DNA from 4 places in the Pseudoalteromonas sp. BZK2 genome. Region 1 is predicted to be linked to each of the others. Evidence: predicted binding sites of a transcription regulator. Region 1 holds the regulator's gene; each other region holds the start of a gene.
The links. The regulator LexA, encoded in region 1, represses DNA repair genes until DNA is damaged. The targets are predictions, from matches to a motif close to TACTGTATNNNNATACAGTA.
Positions count from the first base shown of each region.

Region 2: a site for LexA is predicted at 2,226-2,245, ahead of uvrD (DNA helicase II). Genes of this name have one in related genera too.
Region 3: a site for LexA is predicted at 3,177-3,196, ahead of ruvC (crossover junction endodeoxyribonuclease RuvC). Genes of this name have one in related genera too.
Region 4: a site for LexA is predicted at 2,574-2,593, ahead of BIZ38_RS09970 (YebG family protein). Genes of this name have one in related genera too.

Region 1 covers NZ_JACSOG010000012.1:53,842-58,753, reverse strand. The annotation lists gene ctaD (cytochrome c oxidase subunit I) at 1-247, opposite strand, end outside; gene coxB (cytochrome c oxidase subunit II) at 247-1,389, opposite strand; gene lexA (transcriptional repressor LexA) at 1,827-2,444, opposite strand; gene BIZ38_RS09090 (PaaI family thioesterase) at 2,606-3,043, shown strand; gene BIZ38_RS09085 (hypothetical protein) at 3,051-3,431, opposite strand; gene BIZ38_RS09080 (hypothetical protein) at 3,590-4,315, shown strand; gene BIZ38_RS09075 (VOC family protein) at 4,290-4,643, opposite strand; gene BIZ38_RS09070 (endonuclease) at 4,760-4,912, shown strand, end outside.
Region 2 covers NZ_JACSOG010000054.1:12,689-17,600, reverse strand. The annotation lists gene BIZ38_RS20530 (GNAT family N-acetyltransferase) at 1-18, opposite strand, end outside; gene uvrD (DNA helicase II) at 1-2,161, opposite strand, end outside; gene BIZ38_RS20520 (hypothetical protein) at 2,421-2,645, shown strand; gene BIZ38_RS20515 (YacL family protein) at 2,767-3,135, shown strand; gene BIZ38_RS20510 (peroxiredoxin-like family protein) at 3,168-3,797, opposite strand; gene BIZ38_RS20505 (dUTP diphosphatase) at 3,918-4,538, shown strand; gene yrfG (GMP/IMP nucleotidase) at 4,539-4,912, opposite strand, start outside.
Region 3 covers NZ_JACSOG010000067.1:2,231-7,142, forward strand. The annotation lists gene BIZ38_RS21380 (ABC transporter ATP-binding protein) at 1-617, shown strand, start outside; gene BIZ38_RS21385 (ABC transporter permease) at 607-3,108, shown strand; gene ruvC (crossover junction endodeoxyribonuclease RuvC) at 3,247-3,771, shown strand; gene ruvA (Holliday junction branch migration protein RuvA) at 3,773-4,393, shown strand; gene ruvB (Holliday junction branch migration DNA helicase RuvB) at 4,401-4,912, shown strand, end outside.
Region 4 covers NZ_JACSOG010000013.1:82,652-87,563, forward strand. The annotation lists gene BIZ38_RS09960 (EAL and HDOD domain-containing protein) at 1-274, opposite strand, end outside; gene putP (sodium/proline symporter PutP) at 645-2,156, shown strand; gene BIZ38_RS09970 (YebG family protein) at 2,219-2,521, opposite strand; gene BIZ38_RS09975 (ComEA family DNA-binding protein) at 2,768-3,061, shown strand; gene BIZ38_RS09980 (DUF6170 family protein) at 3,089-3,391, opposite strand; gene dsbB (disulfide bond formation protein DsbB) at 3,391-3,909, opposite strand; gene BIZ38_RS09990 (chorismate mutase) at 4,039-4,912, opposite strand, start outside.

The DNA of each region.
Region 1 (4,912 bases):
CATGTACGGTAGTCATTTGATTAAAAAAGTGCGGATCGACTAACTGTAATCCAGGCTGAAACAGTTCAGCGCGGATCACCATTGCCATTGCTCCGCCAATTAAAAACATGGTGAGTGAAAAAATCAGGTATAAACTCCCGATGTCTTTATGATTGGTGGTGTAAAGCCAACGCTTAAAACCTTTAGCTGGGTGATGATGGTCGTGATGCGCATGCCCTGTTGCTTGCTCGTTAATAACATTACTCATTAGTTCGCCTCCGCTGCTGCATCAATCGCGGCTTGAATTTGACTCGGTTGGATAACATCGCCGGTATCATTACCCCACGCGTTTCGCTTATAAGTAATAACCGCAGCAAGTTGCTTAATTGAAAGCTGTTTATCAAACGCTTGCATTGCTGTACCAGGCTTACCGTATAACACAATGTCTATGTGATCTTTTACATCACCTAATACAATCGGGCTGCCTTTAAGTGCTGGAAATACGCCAGGTAGGCCCATACCGGTAGGTTGGTGACATGCAGCACAGCTTGCCATATACACTTGCTCACCTAAGACCATAAGCTCTTCTTTCGGTAATGTTTGATCAAGCAAAGCAGCATCTGCTGCGGCCGCATTGGCTTTTTCTTGCTTGGCATCTGCAAGCCAATTAGCAAATTCATCTTCAGGTAAGGCTTTCACCACAACAGGCATAAAGCCATGATCTTTACCGCATAACTCAGCACATTGACCACGGTATACTCCGGGTTCGTTAATACGTGTCCACGCTTCATTAATAAACCCAGGATTTGCATCCTTTTTAACCGCAAAATCAGGCACCCACCATGAATGAATTACATCGTCTGAGGTCATTAAAAAGCGAACTTTCTTATTGATAGGAAGTACTAGCGGTTTATCTACTTCAAGCAAATAATGCTCAGTTTTCTCTGCTTGGTTGTCTATTTGGTCTTTAGGAGTAGATAGAATCGAGTAATAAGCAATGTCTTCGCCCATGTACTCGTAATGCCACTTCCACTGTGAGCCGGTCACTTTAATGGTGATATCGGCTTTAGAGGCATCTTCCATGGCAATTAAGGTTTTTGTGGCAGGCACAGCCATGGCGATTAAGATGACAAATGGAATGGCAGTCCAAAGTATTTCAACTTTTGTACTTTCATGAAATTGGGCAGGCTTGGCCCCTTTGGATTTACGGTGGTGTATTAAAGCCCAAAACATCACCGCAAATACGATGATGCCGATTACACAGCAGATAATAAATATCGTCATGTGTAACTCATAAACATTATTACTTATATCGGTCACCCCTTTACGCATATTGTATTGGCTATTTGCCAATGCAAGCTCAGGAAGTGCAAACAATATAAGCCACAAGGCGTAACGCAGTTTACCCATGTGACGGCTCCTTTAGATGCTATTGCAAGACGCAAAGCGAAAAGGCGATACAACAAGGTGCCAATTCGTTTTTCTTATTGTTCAGAGCGACTACGTATCATTTTGACCCACTTATGATACCGACCCCATGACTAACACCTCGCACATTTTTGTGTCTTTTTATTAATTAGGTGTTAATACAGTGTATTAACCAATTAGTTAAAAAATGACCAATAAGCAAGTTTTAATGATAATAAATGTTTATTTTGGTGCAGAAATAACAACTATAATCAGCGCTTTATTTAATGTTTAGGAGTAAGAACGAAATGTAAAAAGAGAGGAAAACTGCGCTATATAAGGCTTTAAATGAAGAGTAAGGATTCACAAATCCTAATTAAGTAGTAAAATTTCAGTGGCGCACCAAATTGAGTCAATTTGATGCACCAAATTGGGAACGCTTACATCCAGTCAGCGTTACGAATAACACCTACCGCTAACCCCTCGATGTTGAACGACTCATGCTCAAGGTCAACCTCAATAGGCGAAAACTCTTCGTTCTCAGCGTGTAAAAGTACTTTGCGACCCGCTTTTTCTAGACGCTTAACTGTTACATCTTCATCGACTCGAGCTACAACTACTTGCCCGTTTTCAGCAACTTGTGTTCTGTGTACTGCAAGCAAATCGCCATCCATAATACCAATGTCTTTCATACTCATACCATTTACACGCAGTAAGAAATCGGCAGCAGGTTTAAATAATGAAGGATCAACTTGGCAGTGACTTTCAACATGCTCTTGCGCCAAAATAGGTTCACCAGCTGCAACACGGCCAATTAAAGGTAAGCCTAGTTGCTCTGGCTCATCTTCTTCAATTAACTGAATACCGCGACTCGCCCCAGGCTTCATTTTGATCATGCCTTTTTTTGCCAGTGCTTTTAAGTGTTCTTCAGCAGCGTTGGCACTTTTAAAACCCAATGTTTGAGCTATTTCAGCACGCGTAGGTGGCATGCCTGTATCTTTAATAAAGACTTTAATTAGTTCTAAAATTTGCGATTGGCGTTTAGTTAATGGGCGCATACAACTGGTTTTCCATACAGTACATTTAACTGTGAGTATATACAGTTATTTGAAAATCGCAAATTTAAATTAACCCCATCATATTGCTACAAAACTAACATTGAACCACACCGAAAGATGCCATAAGGTATTAGCTTTAATTAGCAGGCTAAGGAAACACAATGAGTATTTGGCACCAACCAATCACGTTAGAGCTTTGCAAAGAGCTGGAACAAGGGGTCACTGGTCAAGGCACTTTAATGAAAACTATGGGCATTGAGGTAACTGAAATTGGCGATGATTATTTAATGGCAACCATGCCTGCTATTCCTGAGCATCATAATCCTATGGGCATGGTCCATGGCGGAGCAAACGTTGTATTAGCAGAAACAGTGGCAAGCTATGCAGCCAATTTCGTGGTTGATTTCAATAAGTTTTATGCTGTTGGCCAAGAAATTAATGCCAACCACATGAAAGCGTCACGCAAAGGAACGTTAACAGCAACTGCGAGACCGCTGCATTTAGGTAAGCGAACTTCTGTTTGGGATATTAAAATTACCAATGCCGCAGGAGAGCTTTGCTGCGTATCAAGAATGACCGCAGCTGTTGTAGAGCGATAAATTCTGGCTATTTTTCGACAGGATAAATAGTAATTTCAATCCCTGCGCCAATTGCAGAGATACGTAATAAGGTATCGGCATGCAGGGGTTGGTTAAAGCATTTAGGCGAATTACCTGATTCAAAGCCTATATCAAATGTACGCTTTGAGCACGATAACCACTGTTTTAATGCATTGCGCGAGCAAGACTCAATAAGCTCGCAAAGCTGGTTAATGGCTTTATCTGGAGAGCTGATATCTGCGGTTGCTTCAATACGTGCTAGTTGGCGGTATTCATCTTGGTCATAATGTAAAACCATGGCATTTTTCTTCAAATCAGCAACAAGCGCACTAATATCGTGCTTTGATTCAAGCTCCAGATCTACATTTAAAAATTGAATTTCCGACATACTCTCGTTTTTACCCTCTATTTATATCGACTGAAACTTTAACTCAGTTTTGTATATATACCAAATCTAGAATACAGTTAATGCGACATTATGCCGCATTGGCAATCTAGCTAAACAACCTAAAATAGCGCCCACATAACAATAATAACGGGGTAATAATGAATAAACGTCTGTTTAAGTATGCTCGTAAAGGGCATAAATGGCTTGGCTACTTACTTGCTTTGCAGATCTTTTTTTGGCTTTTAGGTGGGCTTGTGATGAGCTCATTACCACTTGAAAAAGTACATGGTAAGCATCTGGCTAATCGCAGTTTAAGTAGCCCATTTTTATTGTCGGACTACCCTGCTTCAATTGATAAAATCACAGCGCAATTTGAGCAAATCGAAGGGATTAAATATAGCCATTTTTTAAATACCCCGATTATAGAAGTTACATCCTCTAGCGGTACGTTTATTTTTGATGGCAGAACAGGTGCTAAAATGCCTGCACCGAGTAAAGCGCAAATCATTGAGAATGCGCAAGCTCACCTGCTTATTGACGCAAAAATAACGCAAGCGCAGTTATTAACAAAAGGGCCTAGAGAAGTCGGTCACAAAGCCAATGTTTGGCAAATTAGCTTCGATGATTGGTTAACAACAACCTTATATTTAGATAGCCAAACCGGTAAAGTTATAACTGTGCGCAGCACCCTGTGGCGCATTTTCGACTTTTTCTGGATGCTACACATTATGGATTATGATGAGCGTGAGAACTTTAACAATCCACTACTCATCAGCTTCTCAGCCACCAGCGTACTATTTTGTATTACAGGAGTTCTCTTGTTACTACAAAACGTTCGAATTAAACGTAAAAAGCCAGCTACACGTGTTGGTCAATCAAAATAGGATTGCCATCTGGGTCGGTGATAATAAAACTCGCGTCACCGGCCTTTTGTATTTCTAATCCTTGTTGCTGAAATTGTGCAGCTAATTGCTCAAAGGTTGCAAATTCATCCAAAGCTTCAGCATTTTGATCCCACCCAGGATTAAAGGTCAGCATGGTTTTATCAAACATACCTTGAAACAAACCTATCAAATGTTCACCGTTTTTCATTATTAGCCAATGCTGTTCTATCTCCCCAGCAAACTCTTTGAAACCTAGCTTTTCATAAAACTGCTTTGAAGCACGAATATCTTTTACATTTAGACTTACAGAAAAAGCACCTAATAACATGGTTGTAATTCCTTTAATAAAAACGGCCTAACAACTATAGCTGAGTTGAAAAACTTTTCCTTTTTAGAATAGTCGCTCTAAAATGGCGGCTCCTGTAGTTCACTGATGTGATGGATATGCGTTTATTCCTATACTTAGCCCTTTGTTTTATTTTCACTTTTCCTATATCCGCTAAAGAGTTTTCGAGCTTTTACAGTGCCAAAAAGCATTTAATTAAGAATCTACCAAGCAATAGTAAAAGCTTATATTGTGGTTGCGATATCAAGCGC
Region 2 (4,912 bases), on a different contig from region 1:
AGGCTTGAAGTCTTGCATACTGTGTTACAAGCCATTTACTGCCTAGATCATCAAAGTTCACTTGAATACGTGACTGTGCGCCGCTGCCTTCGTAATTGAGTACGGTTCCTGCACCGAACTTAGCGTGTAATACGCGCTGTCCTAAGTTAAAGCCGCTATCTTCAAATGCGGCATGTGTTACTGATGGACTAAAACGACCTGCCGCAGGTGGCCTTGAAACCTGTGTTTTAATACGAATTTCTTCGATACAGTCTTCAGGCATTTCGCGTAAAAAGCGTGATGGGCTGTGGTATTTTTCTTGTCCGTATAAACGGCGGCTTTCTGCGTGGCTAATATATAGTTTTTCCATCGCGCGAGTCATGCCAACATAACATAAGCGACGTTCTTCTTCTAAACGACCAGACTCTTCATTACTTTGTTGTGATGGGAACATGCCCTCTTCAACACCCACCATAAATACCAGCGGGAATTCTAGGCCTTTTGCTGAGTGCAGTGTCATCATTTGCACCGCGTCTTCGTGCTCATCAGCTTGACCTTCGCCAGATTCTAGAGAGGTATATGCCAAAAAGCCTTGCAGTGGTGAGCTGAACTCTTCATCTTCAGGAAGTTCGTATTGACCACAAGCACTAATAAGCTCTTCTAAGTTTTCTACGCGGGCACGGCCTTTTTCACCTTTTTCAGCTTGATACATTGCCATTAACCCCGAGCTTTGAATGGTGTATTTCGCTTGCTCTTCTAGGGTGAGATCGCTGATTTTATCTTCGATATGCTCAACAAGTTCTAAGAATTTTGTCACGGCACTTGCTGCACGGCCAGATAAGTGCTGCTGCTCGATAATAGCTTTAGCGGCATACCAAAGTGGCAATGACTCATTGCGCGCGCAATCACGAATGTGGCTTAGTGTTTTATCACCAATGCCGCGAGCAGGGGTGTTAATAACGCGCTCGAAAGCCGCATCATCTTGACGGTTACCAACTAAACGTAAATACGAAAGTGCATCTTTGATCTCTTGGCGCTCGAAGAAGCGCATACCGCCGTAAATACGGTATTTTAAACCTTCTTGTAGCATTGCTTCTTCGAGTACACGAGATTGCGCATTGTTACGGTATAAAATCGCGGCGTCTTGTAATGCATTACCTGCATTTAGCCAGCTACGTAGTTTGCTGCTAACAAAGCGCGCTTCGTCTAATTCATTAAACGCAGCGTAAACTGAAATCGGCTCACCATCATTGCCGTCTGTCCACAGGCTTTTGCCCATGCGTTCAGCATTGTTTTTGATCAGCGCGTTTGATGCTTTCAAAATTGTTGCCGTTGAACGGTAATTTTGTTCAAGGCGAATGGTTTCGGCTTCGAAGTCAGTTAAAAAGCGTTTGATATTCTCAATTTTTGCGCCACGCCAGCCATAGATACTTTGGTCATCATCACCTACGATCATAATACTGTTGGTGTTACCTGCGAGTAATTTTAACCAAGCGTACTGAATCGTATTGGTATCCTGGAACTCGTCTACCAGCATATGGGCAAAACGCTGTTGATAGTGACGTAAAAGTGTTGGGTGGTTCTTAAGTACTTCGTAGCAGCGCAGCAGTATTTCTGCAAAGTCGACTAAACCTGCGCGGTCACAAGCCTCTTGATATGCAGCATAGACTTTCAGCATCATTTGCTCATTAATATCGTAGGCTTGAATGTCTTTAGGGCGCAGACCTTCATCTTTTTTCGCGCTGATATACCAACCAAATTGTTTTGCAGGCCACTTTTTATCATCGATGTTCATCGCTTTAAGTAAGCGTTTGATCATACGTTGTTGATCGTCAGAATCTAAAATTTGAAAGCTTTCAGGCAAGTTCGCTTCACGGTGATGGGCGCGCAGAATACGATGAGATAAGCCGTGGAAAGTACCAATCCACATACCACCAACCGGTGCTTTTAAGGTTTCTTCTACACGAGTGCGCATTTCTTTCGCGGCTTTATTTGTGAAGGTTACCGCAAAGATACTGTATGCAGAAGCTTGCTCAACTTGCATGAGCCACGCGATGCGATGAACAAGTACTCGAGTTTTACCAGAACCTGCACCTGCAAGCACTAGCATATTTTGCAATGGGGCTGCGACTGCATCCCGTTGTTTATCATTTAAGCCATCGAGTAATTCAGAAACGTCCATCGTTACGCCTTTTCAATCTATAATGGGTGGAGTATAACAGGTGTTTATGCAAGGCTAAATAAAATACTGTTTTTATAAACAGCTATTTTGGCAAGTCATTAAAATTGAAGTATTAAAATTGTGAATTTGACCGATTTTTAGCAAAAAAAACTAAAATCAAAATAACGCTACTTTTTAACACTTTGATTTGTAAGCCATAATAAGTTGGCATAAAGTGTGTTTACTAAAAGTATAATCATTAAAAACTACAGAGGTTAGTATGGCAGAGCAAGGTTCTGGCGGTAATGTAATCGCAGCAATATGTAATATCTTTTTTCCTGGTTTAGGGCAATTGGTACAAGGCCGTTTAATGGCGGCTATTGCATTCTTTTTAGCATGGGTTATTAGTGGGGCACTAATTTACGTTGCAGTTGGCTTTATTTTACTGCCAATCGTATACCTATGGGCGATTATTGATGCTGCGCGCTTCAAATCGCGACTCTAGCTATTTTAATAGCATAAACACGAGCGCCATGTTGGCGCTCGTGCTGATTTAAGACTACAAAACTCGCCACGTTTAGCTGCAAACGGTATCATTAGCAGATAACGTATTAAGAGTACCCTCCATGGAATATCAATTTATCCGCGATCCTATTAGCGGTTTACGCATTAAAATCTCCTCTGAGCATGCAGTTATTGGCCGTTGGCTAAACGAAGAAATCGGTAAAGAAAAAATCGCGATGGTACTAGCATTGATCTCCGCGGTTAAGAGCAGTCATGAGCCTTTAACCTTACAAGGTCAAGAAATTAATTTGATCTTAAGTAAAGACGAAGCGCTGTTCGAAGCACATGCGTTACATCAAGACAACGAAGACTTAGTTGCCTACCAAGATGATGATTTAATGCTTGAAGAAGAAGGCCTGTGCAGTGGCTGTGGTTTTGAAGACTTTGTTGATTTAATTGAATCGTGGCAAGAATTTACACAAGGCCGATAAGCAGAAGCATATTCTGCTTATCGGTTGCTAATTTATTGCTCGTTCACTGATTTTACAGCTGCAAGTAATAAATCTTCTGTTAAGCGTACTTTGTAATTTGGGTTGGCGTATTGAAAATTAACTAACCCATTAGTGTCTATCACAAACACTGCAGGTACGGGTAACGCTACTTTCACTTCGCCCTCTAACGAGACAAAGTTAACCCCAAGTTTGTTGCGGTAAATCTTTGCTGTTTTGTCATCTAAGTAAAACGCTAAACCTAACTTTTGTGCCAACAAAAGGCTGTCGTCAGACAATAATTGATAGTTTGGTGAAGTAATTTTTGATTCAGCGAGCTTTTCAGGACTATCTGGCGAAACGGCAATTATCTGTGCTCCTAAATCCGCTAGCTCTTTCTCAATTTTTTGGACATTGGCCAATTGCTTTGAACAATATGGGCACCAGCCACCACGATAAACAATGAGCACAGTCGTTTTTTCTTTAAAACGCTCAGCGAGTGAGACAGTTTTACCGTATTGATCTTTTAACTCAATATTTGGCACTGCTAAGCCGGGTAATAATGGGCTAACTTGCTCTGCTGATTCGGCAATATTGGTTGCAGTCGCAGCAATAACTTGGCTTGATAGTACAAATAGTGCACTAATGAGTAGAGATTTAAACATAGGCTTCCTCGGTTATTTTTATCAACTGCAAAGCAGACCTGATCATATGTGTTTTTATTTCATCAATGACAAAATTATCTGTAGTATATACATAATTGAAAATGCAAGTTGGGATAAAGAATGTCTGCTAATTTACAAAAACTCGTTGTTATGCTCGAGATGCAAAATGCGATGAATACTAAAGTTCATGAGCAATGGTTTAGCCAAGGTTTTGAATGGTATCGTGCAATTTGGGTTGAGTGTGCTGAAATGCTGGATCACTACGGTTGGAAGTGGTGGAAAAAACAAACCCCAGATACAGAACAAGTTATTTTAGAGTTAGTTGATATTTTCCATTTTGGTTTATCTTTACGTATTGATGGTGAAACCAGCTATGAGCAGTTAGCTGCACAACTTGAAGCTGAGTTAAATGCACCAGTTCAAGCCGATGATTTTAAACAAACACTCGAAGTGTTAGCTGGGTCAGCAGTCGCTGAAAAGAGTTTTAATGCAGCCGCATTTGCAGGTTGTATGGCGCAAATTGGTATGGATATCGATGACTTATACCGTGGCTATGTTGGTAAAAATACCTTGAACTTCTTCCGCCAAGATCATGGCTACAAAGATGGTAGTTATATCAAAGTGTGGAATGGCCAAGAAGATAACGAGCACTTAGTTGAAGTGGTAAAAAGCCTAGATACAGAGCATGCAGATTTTGCAAAACTTGTATACCAAGGCTTAGAGCAGCGTTACCCGAAGTAATTATTTAACGGGTATAAACTCGCGAAAATCGATGGTCGATAAAAAGCCATCGAACTGTTTATGCGGTTGCTGACTATCAGGGTTGGCAACCGCAAGTATATGACCAATACCAAACTCTTTTGCCGCATCTAGCACGGCGGGGCTGTCATCCACAAATAAAGTCCGTTCCTTATCAAACTGCCATTCTTGATGTACTTGTTGCCATAATGGTTGATGCTCTTTACTCACGCCATATTGGTGAGTTGAGATCACCCCATCTAAGTAATTATCGATAGCAGTGTGTTCAAACTTTAACATGGCACAATCTGGGTGCGCGTTAGTAAGCATGATCAATTGCTTGCCTGCTTTTCTAAGCTCAGTTAAGAACGGCGGAA
Region 3 (4,912 bases), on a different contig from region 1:
ATGTCAAGTCAGGTGACTCAGTTGCCGTGGTGGGCACCTCTGGTTCGGGTAAGTCTACTTTATTAAGTTTATTGGCGGGCCTTGACCAATCAACTGGAGGCAGTATTCATTTAGACGGAGCCGCATTACACGAATTAGATGAAGAAGCACGCGCAGCACTTCGCGCTGAAAAAGTAGGATTTGTATTTCAGTCTTTCATGCTTGTACAAAGCTTAACAGCTCTTGAAAATGTAATGCTTCCGGCAGAACTTGCGGGTAGCAAAGATGCTAAACAACAAGCCCTTGAGTTACTTGATAAGGTAGGCTTAAGTCATCGTGTTGGCCATTACCCATCGCAATTATCTGGTGGTGAGCAGCAACGTGTAGCAATTGCGCGTGCATTTATTGGCACACCGAAAATCTTATTTGCCGATGAACCATCAGCAAACCTTGATAGCAAAAACGGTAAGTTAATTGAGTCTCTATTATTTGAGCTAAATAAAGAGCACGGCACGACACTTATTTTAGTAACCCATGATGAGCAGCTTGCACAAAAGTGCCAGCAAATTTTACATATTGAAGCAGGGCAGCTAGTAACTGTTAAAGAAAACGAAGGAGTGCAAGCGAATGTGGGCTAAATTAGCACTAAAACTGTTTTCACGTGAGTTTAAGCGTGGCGAATTAACAGTGATCAGTGCAGCAATAGCCTTAGCTGTTCTCACTGTTTTAACACTGTCTATGGTTACCGACCGCATTGGTCAAAGTATTGAAGAAAAAAGCAGCGCCTTTATTGCCGCTGACCGCGTTTTAGCAAGTAACCATGCTTTACCTGCTGAGTTTTTAGATAAAGCCAACCAAGAAAACTTACGCACCGCTAAAATAACTTACTTCGATACCATGTTATTTGCCGGTGACGAAATGCAACTTGGCTCGGTAAAAGCGGTATCAAACACCTATCCGTTAAAAGGCGAGTTAAAAGTAAAAACTAGCCTGACTGGTCAACCACAAGTAACTTCTGATATCCCAAGTCGTGGTGAAGTGTGGTTAAGTGAATCTGTGTTTTATGCGCTAAACATTAAAGTGGGCGATAAAGTAGAACTTGGTGCTGCTACGTTTACGGCTAGTCATGTTGTAGCCGAAGAGCCTGATGCACCCTTTAATGTGTTCTCGAGCAGCCAGCGAATCTTAATCAATGAAGCAGACATTGCTGTGACTGAGGTAATTCAGCCCGGCAGCCGAGTGTTTTACCGCCAACTTTATGCTGGCGACAAAGACAACTTAGATACCTTTTATGCGTGGTTAAAACCACAAATGAAAGAAAACCAGCGTTGGTATGGCGTTAAAGACCGCCAGTCACCTATTTCTAATAGTTTAAATCGTGCCGAAAGCTATTTATTGCTAGCTGGTTTACTTGGCATTATTTTAGCAGCTGTTGCTATTGCGGTATCGGCAAAACGTTATTGTGAGCGTCAGTACGACCCAGTTGCTATGATGAAAACGCTTGGCGGTAGCCGCGCTATGATCCGTAAAATCTATTTATTACATTTGAGCCTTGTATGTTCAATGTCGGTGATAGTCGGTTTACTGATTGGTTATGGTTTACAAGCGATTGCCACTGATTATTTAGCACAAACCATGGGTTCAGCACTGCCAAGTGCATCGGCAAAACCTTGGATCATCGCAATTAGCACGGGCGTGATTTGTGCGGTTATGTTTTCAATTAAACCGCTACTCGATTTATTTGATATTCCGCCGCTGCGTGTGCTTCGCCGTAACTTAGGCGACCGTTTATTAGTAAGTAAAGTGCACCTTACTATGTCGGCGCTTACTGTGTTTTTACTGATGTGGTTATTTAGTAACAACATCAAAATTAGTGCAATTTTGTTCCTTTCTACGGCATTTTTAATTGCGGTGTTATTTGGCTTATCAAAGGTTATTTTTGGTGGTGGCCGCAAACTTGGCTTGAGTCCGGGCAATAGTTGGTCATTGGCGATTGCGTCAATTCAAAAGCGTGCCAATGTGAATGCAGTACAATTAATTAGCTTTGCTTTGGCTATCAAGTTATTACTGTTTTTAATTGTACTTAAGAACGACATGATCTCGGATTGGCAGTCTCAGCTTCCTGAAAATGCCCCTAATTCATTTTTAGTGAACATTACTGAGCAAGAGTTAGAGCCTATAACTAGCTTCTTAGCGCAAAACGATATGCCAACGTCTGATTTCTATCCTGTTGTTCGTGGCCGTGTAAACGCCGTCAATGGTGAGTTGGTTGCCCGCGAAGTATCACAAGAAGACAACGAAAAGAAAGATGAAGAAGCCCGCTCTGGTATTGGCCGTGAGTTAAACCTAACTTGGCGTAAAGACTTGCCTAATCAAAACGAGCTTATCGACGGTGCATGGTTTAGTGAAGACTCAGTAGCTGAGGCATCGGTCGAAGAGTCGATGCTTGAGCGCCTTGATGTAAAAATAGGCGATACGCTTACTTTCTTAATTGGCGCGCAGTCGTTTGACGCAAAAATTACCAGTGTACGTAAGGTTAATTGGACCACGCTTAAACCTAACTTCTTTATTATTTTAAGCCCAGATGTGCTAGCGAGTTTCCCGGCTACATATATTTCATCAGTGAATGTAAAAGCAGAGAAAAAACGTGAGTTTAATGAGCTAATGCGTCAATACCCAACGGTTAACGTGATAGATGTTGAAAGCTTCATTAAACAAATTCGCTCAACCATAGAGCAAGTATCGTTAGCGATTGGCTTTGTACTAGCGATTGTGGTTGCCTGTGGCGCTTTAGTACTTATTTCACAAGTACAAGCAAGTTTGGGTGAGCGAATGCAAGAGATTGTTATTTTGCGAACTTTAGGTGCGAAAGGGCGCTTAATTAAAAATGCCACCTTATATGAATTTTTACTATTAGGCGTTACTGCAGGTTTAGTCGCTGCCATTGTCAGTGACATCGCTCTGTTAATAGTGCAAAAACAAATGTTCGATTTAGCAGGTAAGTTCCACCCTCATATTTGGGTTATTGGCCCAGCAGTCGGAGGCTTATTTGTGGCATGTTTAGGTTATTTGATGATAGCCCGCACAATGCGAAAAAATACCCAAGGCTTATTACGCTCGCTCGCGTAAATGTCTTAATTAAAGGTTGACTATAAAATGCTCGCAATTGCGGGCATTTTTTATGAATTGCAATTGGTTACTGGTAATTTATACAGTGCTCTGGCATTATTAACCGCAGATAATAATGATAATAGACGAGTCAGTTAGTTGGCGATTATTTTAGGGATTGATCCTGGTTCACGATTAACAGGGTACGGCGTGATTGCTCACCAAGGTGCTAAGTTCACTTATTTAGGCAGTGGCTGCATTAAATTGGCCGATCACGATTTTCCGATACGCTTAAAAATGATTTACCAAGGGATCAGTCAATTGGTAGAGCAATTCTCCCCAGACAGTTTTGCTATCGAAAAAGTGTTTATGGCACACAACCCAGACTCAGCGCTTAAGCTCGGTCAAGCACGCGGCGCTGCTATCGTTGGTGCTTCAATGGCAGAGCTGCCAGTTTATGAATATTCAGCTAGGCAAATTAAGCAGGCCGTTGTAGGCAATGGCGGAGCCGATAAGTCTCAAGTACAGCATATGGTTAAAAACATTTTAAAGCTGCCAGGTACCCCTCAAGCCGATGCCGCAGATGCTTTAGCAATTGCTATTTGTCATGCACACTCAGAACAAAATTTAATAAAACTTGCGGGCAGTGCGAGCAAAACCGTAAGAGGACGATTAAGGAAGTAATATGATTGGTCGATTAAATGGCTTACTTGTTGAAAAGCAGCCACCAGAAATTCTTATCGAAGTAAGTGGTGTAGGCTACGAAGTGCAAATGCCCATGACTTGCTTTTATGATTTACCGGCAGTGGGTGAGCAAGCGATTATTTATACCCATTTTGTGGTACGTGAAGATGCCCAGCTATTATTTGGCTTTAACAACAAAACCGAACGCGCTTTATTTAGAGAGCTTTTAAAAGCTAATGGTGTAGGGCCAAAGCTTGGTCTAGCTATTTTATCGGGTATGTCGGCGCAGCAATTTGTAAGTTGTGTTAATAATAAAGATGCGACCACACTGGTTAAACTACCGGGCGTTGGTAAAAAAACGGCTGAGCGTTTAGTGCTCGAAATGAAAGACAGGCTTAAAAATTGGGGTAATGACTTATTTACACCATTTAGCGATAATGCCGTCATTGAGCCATCAAGTGATGATACCCTAGTAGCAAATAATGCTGCTGATGATGCTGTATCAGCACTTGTGGCATTAGGCTATAAGCTACCGCAAGCACAAAAAGCGGTTAAAACAGTGAACAAACCAGATATGACGACCGAGGTTCTAATTAAAGAAGCTCTAAAATCAATGTTGTGAGTAAACCATGATTGAAGCAGATCGCTTAATAGATGCGAGTGAACAAAGTAACGAAGACAGTGTTGATCGTGCCATACGACCAAAACTGTTAACCGATTACACCGGCCAGCCGCATGTTAAGCAGCAAATGGAAATTTTTATTGAGGCTGCTCGCCATCGTGGCGAAGCGCTGGATCACTTATTAATATTTGGTCCACCGGGTCTTGGTAAAACCACACTTGCAAACATTGTTGCCAACGAGCTTAACGTTAATATTAAAACAACGTCGGGGCCAGTGCTTGAAAAAGCAGGGGATTTAGCCGCACTTTTAACGAACCTTGAAGAAGGTGACGTACTGTTTATTGACGAAATTCACCGTTTGAGCCCGCAAGTCGAAGAGATTTTGTATCCAGCAATGGAAGATTATCAGCTGGATATCATGATAGGTGAAGGCCCTGCAGCACGTTCAATCAAGCTTGATTTACCGCCATTTACTTTAATTGGCGCAACAACTCGTGCTGGCTCACTCACCTCACCACT
Region 4 (4,912 bases), on a different contig from region 1:
TTTCTAATATCTCTACTACCACCTGCTCTTTACCAAGTAAAAGTGGATAACCCTTTTGCAAGGTTTCTAGAGTAAAGTTGATATAAGCAGGTTTGTTATCCGTTAAATCCTCTAAACCAAAATTAAATTGGCTGCCTTCAATAAGTCGTGACGTTGCTTCATCGCCATCAATATCAGGAAAAACGTTGTCTACGCCATCTCGAAATAAAAGCTCGTAGCCAATTAGTTTTTTATCCCTGTCTAAAATAGGTTGGCGTGCAGCGTAAAAATACATAGTCCAAACATGTCCACATCTGTTAATTCATTTACTTCTCGCAATATATTGCATTGTGCCTGAAATAGCATTAGCTAAATGTTCATTTGCGAGGAAAAGTTATTATTTTATTAAGAATTAAAGACTAGGATAATTTGCAGATAAATTCTATAACTTGCGATTAAATATAAGAAAAATGTTAGATAAAAGTTGAAAAATTGAGCTTTGTCATTTATCTGCTTGATTGGAGTTAAGGGGGGTAAGCATGATATAGTCGTGGGTGATATAGGTTTTTACCCCAATAATGTCTTTAAATTAAATAACTTGCGAGTCATTATTCGGATTAAAAGCCAACATTAAACAACTTTTGGAGGCTAATTTGGAAACAGGAATGATAATTTCGTTAGCATTGTACTTCATCGTCATGTTGGGGATTGGGCTATATGCTTATAAGCAATCTACCGACGATGTATCAGGCTATATGCTAGGTGGTCGTAATTTATCACCAAGTGTTGCTGCGCTTTCAGCTGGCGCATCTGACATGAGTGGTTGGCTGCTAATGGGCCTACCAGGTGCAATGTACTTGTTTGGTTTAAGTAAGGTTTGGATTGCCATTGGTCTAGTACTCGGTGCTTGGGCTAACTACTTCTTAGTCGCGCCTCGCTTGCGTGTTTACACAGAAAAGGCGAATGACTCAATCACCATTCCTGATTACTTCGCAAACCGCTTTGATGATAATAAGAATATTCTGCGTGTTATCTCTGCGATTGTAATCATTGTTTTCTTTACTTTATATACCTCATCAGGTGTTGTTGCAGGTGGTAAGTTGTTCGAAAACTCATTTAATATGAGCTACGAAATGGGTCTATACATCACAACAGGTGTCGTCGTGTTATATACCTTGTTTGGTGGCTTCTTAGCCGTGAGCCTGACTGACTTTGTACAAGGTTGTATCATGTTTATCTCGCTGCTGGCTGTGCCAATTGCGACGTTTACCATGCTTGATCAGCCAGTTATGGATACACTTGCCAATGCACGCTATGACTTATTATTAAGCTCACCAAAAGAATCAGAAATTCATGCACTTAATATGATGGATTGGTTTGCAGGTGGTTCGACTATAGCGATTATTTCAGCAATGGCATGGGGCCTTGGTTATTTTGGTCAGCCACATATTATTGTGCGTTTTATGTCTGTACGTTCAGTGAAAGATATGCCAACCATGCGTCGTGTGGGTATGTCGTGGATGACGCTATCAGCAATTGGTGCTGTGCTAACTGGTCTATTTGGTGCTGCTTATATGCTTGAAAACCAAATGCCTATTGATGATAAAGAAACTATTTTCTTAGTGTTGTCTGAGCTTATCTTCCATCCTTTAATTGCCGGTTTCTTATTGGCAGCAATTTTAGCGGCAATTATGAGTACTATCTCATCACAGTTGTTAGTGTGTTCAAGCTCTCTAACTGAGGATTTCTACAAAATTTACTTAAACCGTAGTGCATCTCAAAAAGAGCTGGTTTTAGTTGGTCGTATTAGTGTTATCTTAGTTGCCTTATTTGCTATTTACCTAGCTTATGACCGTAATAGCTCTATTTTAGACTTAGTAAGTAATGCATGGGCTGGTTTCGGTGCAGCATTTGGTCCACTGGTGCTACTGAGCCTTTACTGGAAACGCATGAACTTACAAGGGGCTATTAGTGGCATGGTTGTTGGTGCAGCAACAGTGCTGTTTTGGATATACGCGCCAATTACTATTGATGGCCAAGCATTAAGTGCAATCATTTATGAGATTGTCCCTGGCTTTATTTTATCAACAATAGCCATAGTTGTTGTTAGCCTTATGACGGCTGAGCCAAAAAAAGAAATTACAGATTTATTTGATGAAGTTGAATCGTCACTGTAGTTTTTGATTAAACACAAAAAAGGGCAACGGATGTTGCCCTTTTTTATGATCTAAATTTGCGTTTAGCTTGCCGCTTTTTCTTTTATATCAGCAACGTTATCGTCTGACTTTGCTTTTTTAGGTTTAGCTGGCGCGTCTTTTGCACCTTTAAGTACCGCCATAAATTGGTCTTTTTCTTTTGCCATTTCAAGCGCCAGTGACTCAATTTGTTGCTCGCTTAATGGTACATCAACTTTTTCAAGCATAAGTTCTAATGACTCAGCAATGTCGAGCATTTTGTCATACGCATCAGCTTCTTTCTTAGTAGTAAACGTCATGCGCTCGACTCCGTTTCTTTCTACAACATATTTAACAACAACAGCCATGATTTCTCCTGCATTTAAGCCTGGCATTGCAGCGTAAAATCGCTGCTAAGGTTACTGTTTTTATATACAGTAATGCTTCGAGCCTTACTTTGCAAGTAACTTGAGAAAATTTTTATTTAGTAAATTTGACAATACTTTGTGTATTAGCTTTATTTAAAATGTTACCCAAAGTTAAACACAAGCGATGGAGTGAGTGTTGGGTAATCGCTAACTATCAGTCCAAACAAGGGCGTCATGGAGGAAATTATGAAATTACTATCAAGTATTTTACTTGCCGCTACTCTTGCATTACTACCTGCTACACAGGTATCAGCCGAAACACCAACCAAAGCAACACAAGTTAAAATGCAAAAGCTCAGTATAAACAAAGCCAGCATTGAGCAGCTAACTCAATTACCGGGTATTGGTGAATCAAAAGCGAAAGCGATTGTCGAGCATCGCACCAAGCAAGGCTCGTTTAAGTCGCTAGAACAATTAAAAGAAGTAAAAGGAATTGGTGATAAGCTATTCGCTAAACTTGAGGGGAAAATTACACTATAAATAGCAGGTTATCACCTATACAGGGCGTTATTCGCCCTGTTTAAATTCATTGATAGCCTTGTCTAAATGCGCTAACGCGAACATGTTTTCGATAGGTGTTGTGATAAGAGGGTAACTTAAACCTGCTAACAGCAACCAAGGAATAAGCATCCACCCTTCAAAGTAAGCTAAACCTAAAAATAATGGCGCTAAAAAGGCAAGTTTACATACCGATAAAATGATCTTTTTGCTCGGGCTTAAATGAGCTAAAGCAAGAGCAATAATCTGTTGGCGTTGCCTTACTTTAAAGTTTTTTAAAGTAGGGATTTGGCTAGTAAAAAAATAAATCATTATAGCGACTTTTTGCTCACTAATCGGCTAACTAAAACAGCCACAAATACCACTGAAAATGCTGCAAAAATCACTTCCATCCATGCCGGCATGCTCATTGAAGCAAACTGCCAATCGATATTGCCACAATCACCAGTGGCAGCAAAGAAGCTAGGGATCCATTCATGCAAAGGCATAAAACTTGGGAAGTTAGGTTCAAATGCACAGCTAAATGCAAACGGGTCGGTATTGTTTTGCATTGCAATGTGTTCTTTAGCAAGAAAGTAACCCCAAATTGCTGAGATACCCCAAGTGGCAAATGCGACTAAGCGAACAACCATACTTTTTGGGTTAATCGCACCAATCACACCCGCTGCAAGTAAGCCTAAAACAGCGGTGCGCTGATAAATACACATGATGCATGGCTCAAGTCCCATGTTGTATTGAAAAAACAATGCTGTGACTTCAAATGCGAGTGAAATAAACGCTAGTAATAACCAAGGTGTTCTTTTAGTTGCTAATTCTGCTAACCAATTCATGAAAGATCCAATTTCAAATTGTTTTCAAGATTATGCTTAGACAGGGCTATGGGTGCAAGTATCTAAGATGAAATTATACGAAAAAGGAGTCGACAGACTCCTTTTCATTAGTCATATCTAGGCAGGCTATTACACACTAACAGCCTGCAAAGACTCACTTTGGTAACAGCCTAATACACGTGTGTACTGAGTGTGTTCTTTCAGCTCTTCAAGCGCTTGCTTAACATGTAAGTCATCAAGGTTTGCTTCGAGGTCAACATAAAACACTTCTTCCCACGGATTTCCTGGTACGGGGCGAGATTCTAGTTTTACTAGGTTAATTTGGTGATGTTTAAAAATCATTAAAGCATCAGCCAATGAACCTGCTTGTTGTTTAGTCGCCATGATTAAACTGGTTTTGGTCGGAATTTGTTTCGATACTTGTAGCGGCTTACGGGCGACAACAATAAAGCGGCTGTGGTTTTCGCTTTGGTTTGCAAGGCCTGACTTAATTACTTCTAAACCAACATTTTTGCCAGCTTGAGCTGAGCCGATAGCGGCGCTATTTGCTGTTTCAACCGCAGATTGCAATGCGTGGAAGGTTGAATCACAGGTTTCATGTTGAATGTCACCTAGGCCTTGAATGAAACGGCTACATTGAGCAAAAGGTTGTGGATGAGCAAAAATTTTATTGATATGAGATAGCTCAGTACCTGGCATTGCTAATAAACAGTGCTCAACGCTATGGGTTACTTCACCTACAATTGATACTTGTGCGTGTTGTAATAAGTCGAATACTTCATTGATACTTCCTGAGCTGGTGTTTTCAATTGGCAGTAAGCCAAAATCAGCCTGTCCACTTTCAACTTTACCAGTGATCTGTTCAAAGCTAGAGCAACCCATTTCAATCACTTTGCCAGGGCGGCGGCTAAAATATTTATGGCAGGCTAGTTGGCTATATGAGCCTTGCCCACCCAAATACGCAACACGATGGCTTTCGCTCATAGCTTCTGGGTTGAGGTTC